3 regions of the Paenibacillus sp. CMM36 genome follow, and region 3 is predicted to be linked to each of the others. Evidence: predicted binding sites of a transcription regulator. Region 3 holds the regulator's gene; each other region holds the start of a gene.
The links. The regulator Rex, encoded in region 3, represses fermentation and respiration genes when NADH is low (regulators of the CRP and FNR family bind a similar motif). The targets are predictions, from matches to a motif close to TTGTGAAATATTTCACAA.
Positions count from the first base shown of each region.

Region 1 (3,442 bases), on a different contig from region 3:
GTATACAATCATTTCTCTGCTACTTTATAAATCCACGCTGAAAAGGACACTGCTGTTCTCTCTAAAGACAAAAAAAGAAGCGTCGCTCTGAACGATTCGCTTCTTGTGCTTGACCTTTTGTAATTGTTCCTGCTTGGTCGGCTTCATTCGTATGTGCTGTGAAATCTCGCCATAATGGTCATTTGTTTTGCGGCTCTGTGCCGCGCAATAGATTCCAGCGCGTTTTGCCTTGCTTAGCGCTTTTTGTGTTTGAGTACGTGCCATACGGCTTCACTCTCCTTCATTGGACTCCTTTTATCATAGCATCCAATAGTCAAATCGTGAATGGTTTGTCTGACTCAAGCATTCTTCAATTCATTAAATGTCTGAAAAAATATCCGGATCGCCACTGGAGGCCGCTACAATAAAAACAATAACTATAAAAATGATGATCAGTGTATAAATCAGTGTACCGATAATACTACATACCAGTCCAGCAATGGCCATACCTCTGCCTTGCTCGCCATGACGGTTAATTTCCTTCAGGGAAAGACTGGACAAAATAATACCCACAATTCCGATAATCAACCCGATATAGGGAATGACAACAGATAAAATCCCGAGCACCATCGAGGCAACAGCTTTACTATTGGTAGGTGGAACTACTGGGGGCGGGTTAAATGGGGCGTTATAATCGTTCGTCTCCTGAAAAGGATCGGAAGATCGAGGCTCCTTGTACAAATCACTCATCTGTTAAATTCAACTCCAATACGAAAAATAGCAATTATATAAGTTCTAGGGTACCACAATCTTACAAATCAGGACAGTACTTATTTCGAATTTTTAAATTAGAACGTTAAAAAGAAGAAACATAGCGATATTAGCACTTTTTGAGGTAACTGGGCATACAGTATTTTACCTGTTACAGATCAATTGTGCTCCATGAGAGCATCCTGCCAAGGAGGTCGGAGCTATGCTATATCGTGCAACATCCCACAGAAAGCGCTCGCCTCACAAACGTTTAAATGCAAACACACTTAGGATAATATCCACTGCCATGCTGCCATTTTACAAAGCTATAGCAACTCGCCGTGCGTTTGCAGTTCAATGGTCACGAGCTGTCGTTCAGGCGAATTTGGATCGGATGAAATCCCTTCTCTGCTCAGTAGCTCCATTTGCCGCCAAACAAGGCTTAGGCACGAATGGCATCGGCTACTTTATTTCCTTTTTAGCTCAGCCACCGATGCTCTATTATACGAATGGAACAACGATTCCACCGGGGACTGTGCAGTTTACATTTGAGCCGAGAGTTCATCGCGCCATCGCAAAAGCCGTTTTTCCGCTGTATCGCGAATTAGCACGTAATCCATGTTTTGCTTCTGCCTTAGCCAAAGCGATCAACAGACAAGACCAGCGTGCAGTTCATGTCATGATCCGTAGTTTGATTCCATCCTCTGCGCTGAAATCCGTACAGATTGAGGACGATGGCTTTGCCTTGCTTTTTAAGTATCCCTTTAGTAAGTATCCCTATCGCAATCTGCTCTTTCGGGAGTTCACTTAAAAAGGTTGCTACTAGCGTGCTTGCTTGAGTTCTCCAATGAGCTCTTTTCCCAGTTGTATAGCCATATCTGTCAGCACTCGGATTTCGTCCTTGGATGCATGGTCCAAATGTGTCCCGCAGCAAATGGCAAAATTGCCCGCAAACTCTTTTCGTAAGCGAACTGCAATTTCTTCGGTAATATAAAACTCCTTGTGATTTTGCAATTGCACAGTTTGAATCGGCTCGAGTCTGGCCCCTGCTGTAATCGTTCCCAAATGGGGCTGATCACCGCCAGAAATGAGTACAACGATATCTTCCCCCATAAAATAGGCATCCAGTACAAGACGGATACGTCCGCTTTCTTTTTGCAAATGAATCATAGGATCCTCTCCTGCTAAAAAATATTATTGTGAAACGATTCACTTTATAGAGTTCTACTCATTGTATCGCTTCTTGAACAGTTCGACAATTTAAAAATGGCCCACAGCAGCCTATAAACCGTAGCTTGCTGTGGGCCTTCATTGTTATTCTAAAAGAAGCATTTCCCTTCCTGCTGGCTTTTAACGGATCGTGATCGTATGCACAGTCTTACCGCTTGCGCCATCATTATCCGTCACCGTTAGCTCTACGGTATACGTTCCAGCTGTGGTGAATTTATGTTTCACCTTGGAACCGACTGCCGTATCGCCATCGCCAAAATTCCAGCTGTAGCTGACGATTTCACCGTCTACATCACGGGAAGCTTTGGCGTTAAATTGTACATTTTTGTTCTTCTTAGCTGATTCATTAGCCTGAATAATGGCTACTGGCTTTTCATTGGATGTAGGTGGATTCGGATCAGGGTTCTGTCCTCCACCATTGGTTACATACAATCTTCCCGGCGCCTCCGTCTCCACTTCATTTCCCGCTGCATCCCTTACCCGGATCACGATGACTCCGCCTTCCAGGTTCAGAGAAGATGAAGTGAAATAAGTACCTTCATAGTGGCCTGACGAAGTCTCATTTAATGGAATATCGTTGCGGCCCAAAGTGGACAGGTTGAAAGGCAGCTCCACATGGAAGGACGCTTCCAAACCGGATGCACTGTCAAAGGATACTCGTACCGACTGTCCTGGAGTAATACGCACATCCTCAGCAGGACTAATGTTTTCAAGCTTCGGCAGAGCTGTATCGACATACACCGAGCGCGTAACAGTTGTTTCGTTTTCGGCAAGATCCTTGGCCGTCACTGTAATTTGATTTTCACCTTCGTTGATAAGCAACCGCTTGTTAAAGCTGCCGTCACTTCCAAATTCAGCGGGCTCACCATTAATCGTCAATTCGGTGAGGAACTCGTCATACACAGTACCGACTACACTGACTACACCCGCGTTTGTACGCGCCCCTTCATCAGGTGAAGTCAGGATCAGCCCCGGTTTAGTCTGATCGAGCGTCACAACTACCGGCTCGGAACGGTCCGTTACTTTGCCGTATACCGCTGCTTGAACACTTAGCGGATTAGCACCTGGCTGAAGATCGACCGACAGACTGAACTGACGATCCTTCACCTTCGTTGTGCCAGCCAGCTCCTTGCCGTTAAAGAGCTGAATATCGGCTCCTTCTGCCGGGGAAGTTCCTGTTACGGTAATCGTCTCTTCCTGCGTATAGGTAGCCTTCGTAGGAGTCGTAATCGTTGGAGCATTCACCGGATATCTGACGATAGCCCGGATCATGTAGTTCCCTTCCTCCTCAGGTGATTGGCTCCATGTGCCGCTTACACCTTGCCAGCTTCGAAGCGCATTGGGACTGCTTTCATCTGTAGCAAGACCCGGCGACTGTGTGCCTACAGCAGACTGTGTATATACGATGTAGAAGTCACCTTGAACCGTCACCGGCTCTGGGAGCTGCACCGTCGTCCATTGTGTCTCATCCCGTACGGCAGTC
Region 1 covers NZ_JBSEDY010000007.1:219,724-223,165, reverse strand. The annotation lists gene ACWA2B_RS16070 (hypothetical protein) at 25-264, opposite strand; gene ACWA2B_RS16065 (DUF4190 domain-containing protein) at 358-729, opposite strand; gene ACWA2B_RS16060 (hypothetical protein) at 953-1,540, shown strand; gene lpdD (prenylated flavin chaperone LpdD) at 1,552-1,899, opposite strand; gene ACWA2B_RS16050 (S8 family serine peptidase) at 2,080-3,442, opposite strand, start outside.
Region 1: a site for Rex is predicted at 1,927-1,944, ahead of lpdD (prenylated flavin chaperone LpdD). Genes of this name have one in related genera too.

Region 2 (3,442 bases), on a different contig from region 3:
TATTGGGAGGAACTCTTGTGGGACTAACTACTTTAGACAGTGCACCCGTTTGGTGAAGGATATCTTCTGGGGTTATGATCGGAGTAATTTCGTTTGCTGCTTCATAGTCAGCATTCCATAAGTTGGACTGCGTAAGTATGTTGCGACATTGTTCTTTTTCTTCAGGAGAAAAGTCAGGGTAATAATGGGTAAAAGCATCGTCCCACGAGTGAGGAATGCCTGAAAGCACGGACTTGGGATATTTACGGTGATAACGGCTCACGATCCTAATAAATTCCGGTAATACTACAAAGTCAGCGTCGCAGAAGATGATGTATAGCCCTCTTGCACGGCGCAGTCCCAAATTTCGAACGGCAGATCGACCGCGTTGTTCCTGATGTGACACATAGATAAGAGGATAGGATGCTTTGAAGTCTTCGACCATTTCTCTCGTTCCGTCTGTAGAACCGTCATCAGCTACAATGACTTCGAATAGTTGCTTTGGATAGGTTTGTGTCTCAAATGAAGCGAGTGTAAGCAACAATTGCTGGACTCGATTATAGGTTGGAATGATGACGCTGTAGCGGATAGCCAATATGATCTCCCCCCCACCATTTTTATTAGTGAACGTATGAACAAGATAAATAATAACAATGTATTCAAGGATTTTAGCCTGGTCTAGTCAAACATCCCTCAAGGTTCGAAACAGGCTTGGTCTTATCGCGGAAGTTAAGGTGGGAGTTCTGTATTTTCTGCTAATTTGCAGGTACGTTCAGTGGTGTTATGTATGTATAATCATGGTATTATGCATAGAGATGTAAAGTAAAAGCGCGGGCGTTTCCTATCCGCTGAAAGCCCACTCAGCATACAGAAACAAACATGAGATGAAATGGGCAAGTTATGGTAAACTATATGGAGTTATAGAAGACCTGAAAGAGGAGTACTATATGACACAATTTGTCTATAAGCAAATTATTGACGATCTCAAGATGAAAATCTTTGCTGGAAAGTTTGCAGATATGAGATTGCCAGATGAACGTAGTCTTAGTGAGACTTACCAGGTTAGTCGTAGTTCAATTAAACGTGCTCTGACTAAAATGGAGAATGTCGGAATTATTTTTAAAAAACAAGGTTCCGGGACATTTATTAATCCATTATACATAAGAAATGAATCTATCTTTAACTACGAAGGCTCTAATCTAGGAGTCACTGATAATTTTCAAATGCATGGTAAAAAGCCAAAAATCAAAGTACTGAGTTTTGAGGTCATTCCGCCAACAGAAGAATTACAGCGCGATTTGTTCTTGGAGACTCATGATTTTGTATACAAAATTGTCCGCTTACGTTTGTTTGATGATGATCCTTTTATGATTGAAACGGGCTATATTCCCATTAAAATTGTCCAGAATTTAAATCAGACAATTATCGAGGGGTCCATTTTTAATTATTTGGAGGACTCGCGGAACTTGGCCGTCACCAAATCTTTTTTATCCATTTTTGCAGAACCGTCTCAAGAGAATGATCAAAAGCTGCTACATTTAAATGAAAATGAGCCTGTAGGTATTATGGAAGGTGTGTTCTTTTTAGATAACGGTACGCCATTTGAGTTTTCTCATATGCGATTTCATTACAAATATTTAAAATTTAATACCTTTGTATCGGTTCACTAATGATAAGACTGGAGAATTCTCCGGTCTTTTTTTTATAATTTTGAGAAAAGGATTGGAGCCTGCGATTGCAACGTTTATTACAAATTTTATTGGTTTATACTTCTATATATTTTAATGTAAGAGCTTTTTTACTGTCTTTTTAATTTATATTTCATAGTATGTTCAAAATTTCACAAAATTGGACCGTATCACTTGTGAAAAAGGTTGAATTTAATCGGCGCGGCGTTATGATGTACATGTAGATGAAATTTCCGGAAATAAATTACAAACAATACTACTTAGGGAGTGGACACCATGTCATTATCACCCGTGTTAGCAGATTATTCATCTAAAACATATTTAGAAAAACTTGATGCATATTGGCGTGCAACGAACTACATTTCGGTAGGTCAGCTTTATTTAAAAGATAATCCTTTGTTGAGAGAGCCTTTAAAAGATTCAGATGTGAAGGTTAAGCCTATTGGACACTGGGGCACAATTCCAGGACAAAACTTTATTTATGCACATCTAAATCGTGTTATTAATAAATATGATTTGAACATGCTTTACATTGAGGGCCCTGGTCACGGCGGTCAGGTTATGGTTTCAAATTCATATCTGGATGGAAGTTACACCGAAATCTATCCGCAAATTACGCAAGATATCCCAGGTATGAAGAAATTGTTCAAACAATTCTCTTTCCCTGGCGGTATTGCTTCACATGCTGCTCCTGAAACACCTGGATCTATCCATGAAGGTGGAGAATTAGGCTACTCCCTTTCTCATGGTGTAGGTGCCATTCTGGATAATCCTGATCTGATTTCGGCTGTTGTTATTGGTGATGGCGAAGCTGAAACGGGTCCATTAGCCGCTTCGTGGTTCTCTAACAGATTTATCAACCCGATCACGGATGGTGCAGTGCTGCCAATCTTGCACTTGAATGGCTTTAAGATTAGTAACCCAACGATTATGTCTCGTCAATCGAAAGAAGAATTGACCTCATACTTTAAAGGTTTGGGCTGGGAGCCATTCTTTGTTGAAGGTGAAAATCCGGATCACATGCATCCAGAAATGGCGAAAGTATTGGATACGGCCATCGAGAAAATTGAAGCTATTCAAAAGAATGCGCGTGAAAATAATGATCTTACTCGTCCAGCGTGGCCGATGATTGTATTCCGTTCACCTAAAGGCTGGACGGGTCCAAAGGAATGGGACAACGTGCCGAATACAAATTCATTCCGTGCCCATCAGGTTCCAATTCCGGTTGATCAAAAAAATATGCAGCACGCACCTGCTTTGTTAGAATGGTTGAATAGCTACAGACCAGAGGAATTGTTCGACGAAAACGGTCGTTTAAACTCTGAGCTTGCTGAAATTCTGCCCACAGGCGATAAACGTATGGGAATGAACCCTGTTGCGAATGCGGGGAACCTCATTAAAGACTTGAAATTGCCGGATTTCCGTAACTATGCGCTGGATAATTCCGTACCTGGTAAAGTGATTGCGCAAGATATGTCGGTTTTAGGGAAATACGTTAAAGATGTGGTTGTCTTAAATGAACAAAATCGTAATTTCAGAATCTTCGGACCGGATGAAACAATGTCTAATCGCTTGGCTCCTGTTTTTGAAGTAACCAAACGCCAATGGATGGACCAAATTATTGAACCTAATGATGAATTCTTATCATCCTATGGTCGTGTAATTGATTCTCAATTATCCGAACACCAAGCTGAAGGACTGCTGGAAGGTTATGTGTTAACAGGTCGTCATGGTTTCTTTGCAAGTTACGAAGCCTTCCTGCGCGTGGTTGACTC
Region 2 covers NZ_JBSEDY010000010.1:44,528-47,969, forward strand. The annotation lists gene ACWA2B_RS18940 (glycosyltransferase) at 1-574, opposite strand, end outside; gene ACWA2B_RS18945 (GntR family transcriptional regulator) at 927-1,649, shown strand; gene ACWA2B_RS18950 (phosphoketolase family protein) at 1,944-3,442, shown strand, end outside.
Region 2: a site for Rex is predicted at 1,808-1,825, ahead of ACWA2B_RS18950 (phosphoketolase family protein). Genes of this name have one in related genera too.

Region 3 (3,442 bases):
TGCTAACCAGACCACCTGATTGCTTGGCCTTAATGATAGCGGCATTTTTCTCAGCCACCTGGTCTTGAGTAACATAGGAATAATACCAGAAAATGCTGACCAGGATCAGTATCACGGCCAAAATGGCGACCGCTATCCATTTTTTCTTATTTTTCAAACCCGTGCTTCCTCTCTAAGGGGATGTGACACCTGAATTAGCGCGACAGCAGCCCTTCAAAGGCGGCTTGTGCCTCATGTTTGATACGTTCCTCGTCCATAGTCAGGCATTCGCCGTTTTTCACAACCTGACGACCGTCTACCCACACATGAGCCACGTCCTTGGCGCTTGCAGAGTATACCGCATGGGAAATAAGATCTGTACGCGGCAAGAAATGTGCCTGATTCAGATCCAACGCGATAAAGTCAGCCTTGTTGCCTGCTGCCAACGCTCCTACTTCTTTTAAACCAATCGACTTTGCACCGTATTCTGTTGCCAGACGCAGCGCTTCACTTGCAGGAACTGCCGTAGGGTCACCGGATACACCCTTGTGAATAAGTGCTGCCAGACGCATTTCCTCGAACATATCCAGGTTATTATTGCTGGCAGGACCATCCGTTCCGAGAGAAACCGTAACCCCTGCACGCAGCAATTCAGGCACTCTTGCCACACCACTTGCCAGCTTCAAGTTGCTGCCAGGATTGTGGGAAACCGCTACACCACGTTCTGCCAGTAAAGCTATTTCTTCGTCGTTCAAATGAACGCCATGGGCAACAAGCGAAGGACGGGAGAAAAAGCCAAGCTTATCCAAGTGTGCAACCGGACGCAAACCGTAGTCGCGTACGTTTTGCTCTACTTCGGCGATCGTCTCAGACATGTGCGTATGCAGTGGCAAGTCCAGATCATGCGCAGCTTGTACGAATTTTTCAATAAACGCAGGTGGACATGTATATGGCGCATGCGGTGACATCATCGTTGTAATACGGCCGTCTGCTTTACCGTGCCAGTTACGCGCAAAAGTCACGGCCTCTGCCAGCTTGATTCGCTGTTCTTCCTCCGAACATAGTCCAATTGCTCCACGCATCAGACTTGCACGAATACCTGACTCTTCAGCCACACGAGCCACCTCATCCATATGATCGTACATATCGAGGAAGGTTGTTGTTCCACCTTTCAGCATTTCCAGCACAGACAAGGACGTACCCCAGTACACGTCTGTAGATGTAAACTTGGCTTCCATAGGCCACATTTTTTCCTGAAGCCATACTTGAAGTGCCAAATCATCTCCATGCCCACGCAGTAGAGACATCGCCGCATGACCATGAGTATTGATCAGACCAGGTAAAAACAATAGCCCTTTACCATCGATCGCTTCCGTCTCTTCCTCACCCGCAGGCAAGGTTTCGCCAATATAAGTAATACGACTATCCTCCACAATCATAAAACCATGGACTACCCCTGCTTCTGGTCCATTTACGGCAAAAGATCCGTTTTTAATCATCCATTTATTCACTGTCATATTGTGCTTCTTCCTTTCCGTCCTCCAAATAATAAGCGAGGCTAAGCAAATCAGTTGTAAAGTCTGTGGCATGAATCCGAATGTTGGCTGGTGCCTTGAGAGTAGTCGGTGCAAAGTTCAGGATCGCTCCAATTCCGCTATCAATAAGCCTATCAGCCACGTGCTGTGCTTCAAAATCAGGTACGGTAATAATCCCGATTCGAATGTTTTTTTCTTTCACAGTCGCTTCCAGTTCATCCATCGGTTGCACGACCAATGTATTGATCTTGGTTCCTACCTTATCCGGAAACGCATCAAATACCGCCACAATCTTCATATTGTCTTTTAAATAAGCGTTATAATTCGAAAGGGCTTGCCCCAGATTACCCGCTCCGACCAATACTACATTAATTTGTTGGTCGATTTTCAGGATATGGCGTATTTTCTCAATGAGATAAGAAACATCATAACCGATACCCTTCCGACCAAAATCTCCAAAATAAGCAAGATCTTTACGGATTTGGGCCGGGTTCAAATCTAGCCTCTGTCCCAGCTCTTGAGAAGAGACCGTAGCCACCTCCCGTTTGTGCAGTGCATTCAGATAACGTAAATATACGGGTAACCTCCGTACGACAGCCTCTGAAATTTTATCTGATTTCATACTTGCTCCCCCTAATTGTAACGAACATACTTATGTCCGTCCGTTATGCCTCTGTCTCCGGGGCGGATTGGAGCCATTCGGCGATGCGGGGCACCATTTGCTCCGATGGCATATGCTCCATTTTTGGTCCCGGTAACGAGTACAAAAAGTGCTTTCCGTAATAGGATTCAATCACACGCGTATCATAAACGATAACGACCCCGTGGTCGTTCGCTGTACGTACCAACCGACCAAATCCCTGTTTGAAGCGAATGACCGCTTGCGGTACAGACAGCTTCATAAATGGATTCTTCTTCTGCTGCTGGAGCAGTTCGCTTTTTGCCTCCAGCAGCGGGTGATTCGGCGGTTGAAACGGCAAGCGAACAATGGCTAGACAAGTCAGAGCCTTCCCCGGAATATCGACGCCTTCCCAGAAACTGCTGGTCCCCAGCAATACAGAAGCTTTCGCTTCCTGAAACCGGCGGGTTAGCTTGCTGCGACTTCCACTGTCCACACCTTGTCCCAGCACAGTAATTTCGCTGGATGCTAAGGCCTCTTTGAGCGGCTCATACACTTGCCGGAGCATCCGATAGGACGTAAACAGAACGAGCATTCTCCCACGTGTCGCCTGAGCAGTCGCTCCTAGAGAGCTAACGAGCATATCTACAAAATGCGCATCTCCTACACTGCCCTTCACACTTGGGAAATCCCGTGGAATAACCAGCAACACCTGATCCCTGTAATTAAAGGGTGACGGGAGCTGCGAAGTCATCAGCCGCTCTTGATCTGCGGCCTCCTGTAAGCCGAGCTGATCGATCATGTACTGAAACGACTTATCTACCGACAAGGTAGCAGAAGTCAGAATAATGCTTCTTTTTTTGTCAAAAAACATTTCTTTCAACTGGCGGCTCACATCGACGGGTACCGCATAAAATTGCAATGATTTACTACGGAATTGCCCGCTTGCCTCGAGCCAGTATACGGTTGTTTCATCATCGAGTCGGATAAAAAAGCGCAAATTTTCTCGAATCCCCGCCAAATCCTTGAGCAGACCCGTGATATCTGTAATAAGGCTATCCGCCGCATAATCGTCATGTTCTTCCTTGACGTCCAGCATCAGCTTGTCGCCCTTGCGCAAAATTTCGCTCATCGTTACATATAGCTGATTTTCCAAAGCTCCCGCCTGATCCCACTTTGCAGGCTTGGCCGAAGGTTTGAGACGGGAAGAAAACTGTCCTGTTTCACCCGGTGTCGCATCACTTCGCTCCGGCAACATGCCAAACAGCTTGTCGCTTAGCAGGTCCCAAGTTTCCTTCACCTCTAACAC
Region 3 covers NZ_JBSEDY010000004.1:349,047-352,488, forward strand. The annotation lists gene ACWA2B_RS11655 (cell wall elongation regulator TseB-like domain-containing protein) at 1-157, opposite strand, end outside; gene ACWA2B_RS11660 (amidohydrolase) at 195-1,496, opposite strand; gene ACWA2B_RS11665 (redox-sensing transcriptional repressor Rex) at 1,483-2,136, opposite strand; gene dinG (ATP-dependent DNA helicase DinG) at 2,180-3,442, opposite strand, start outside.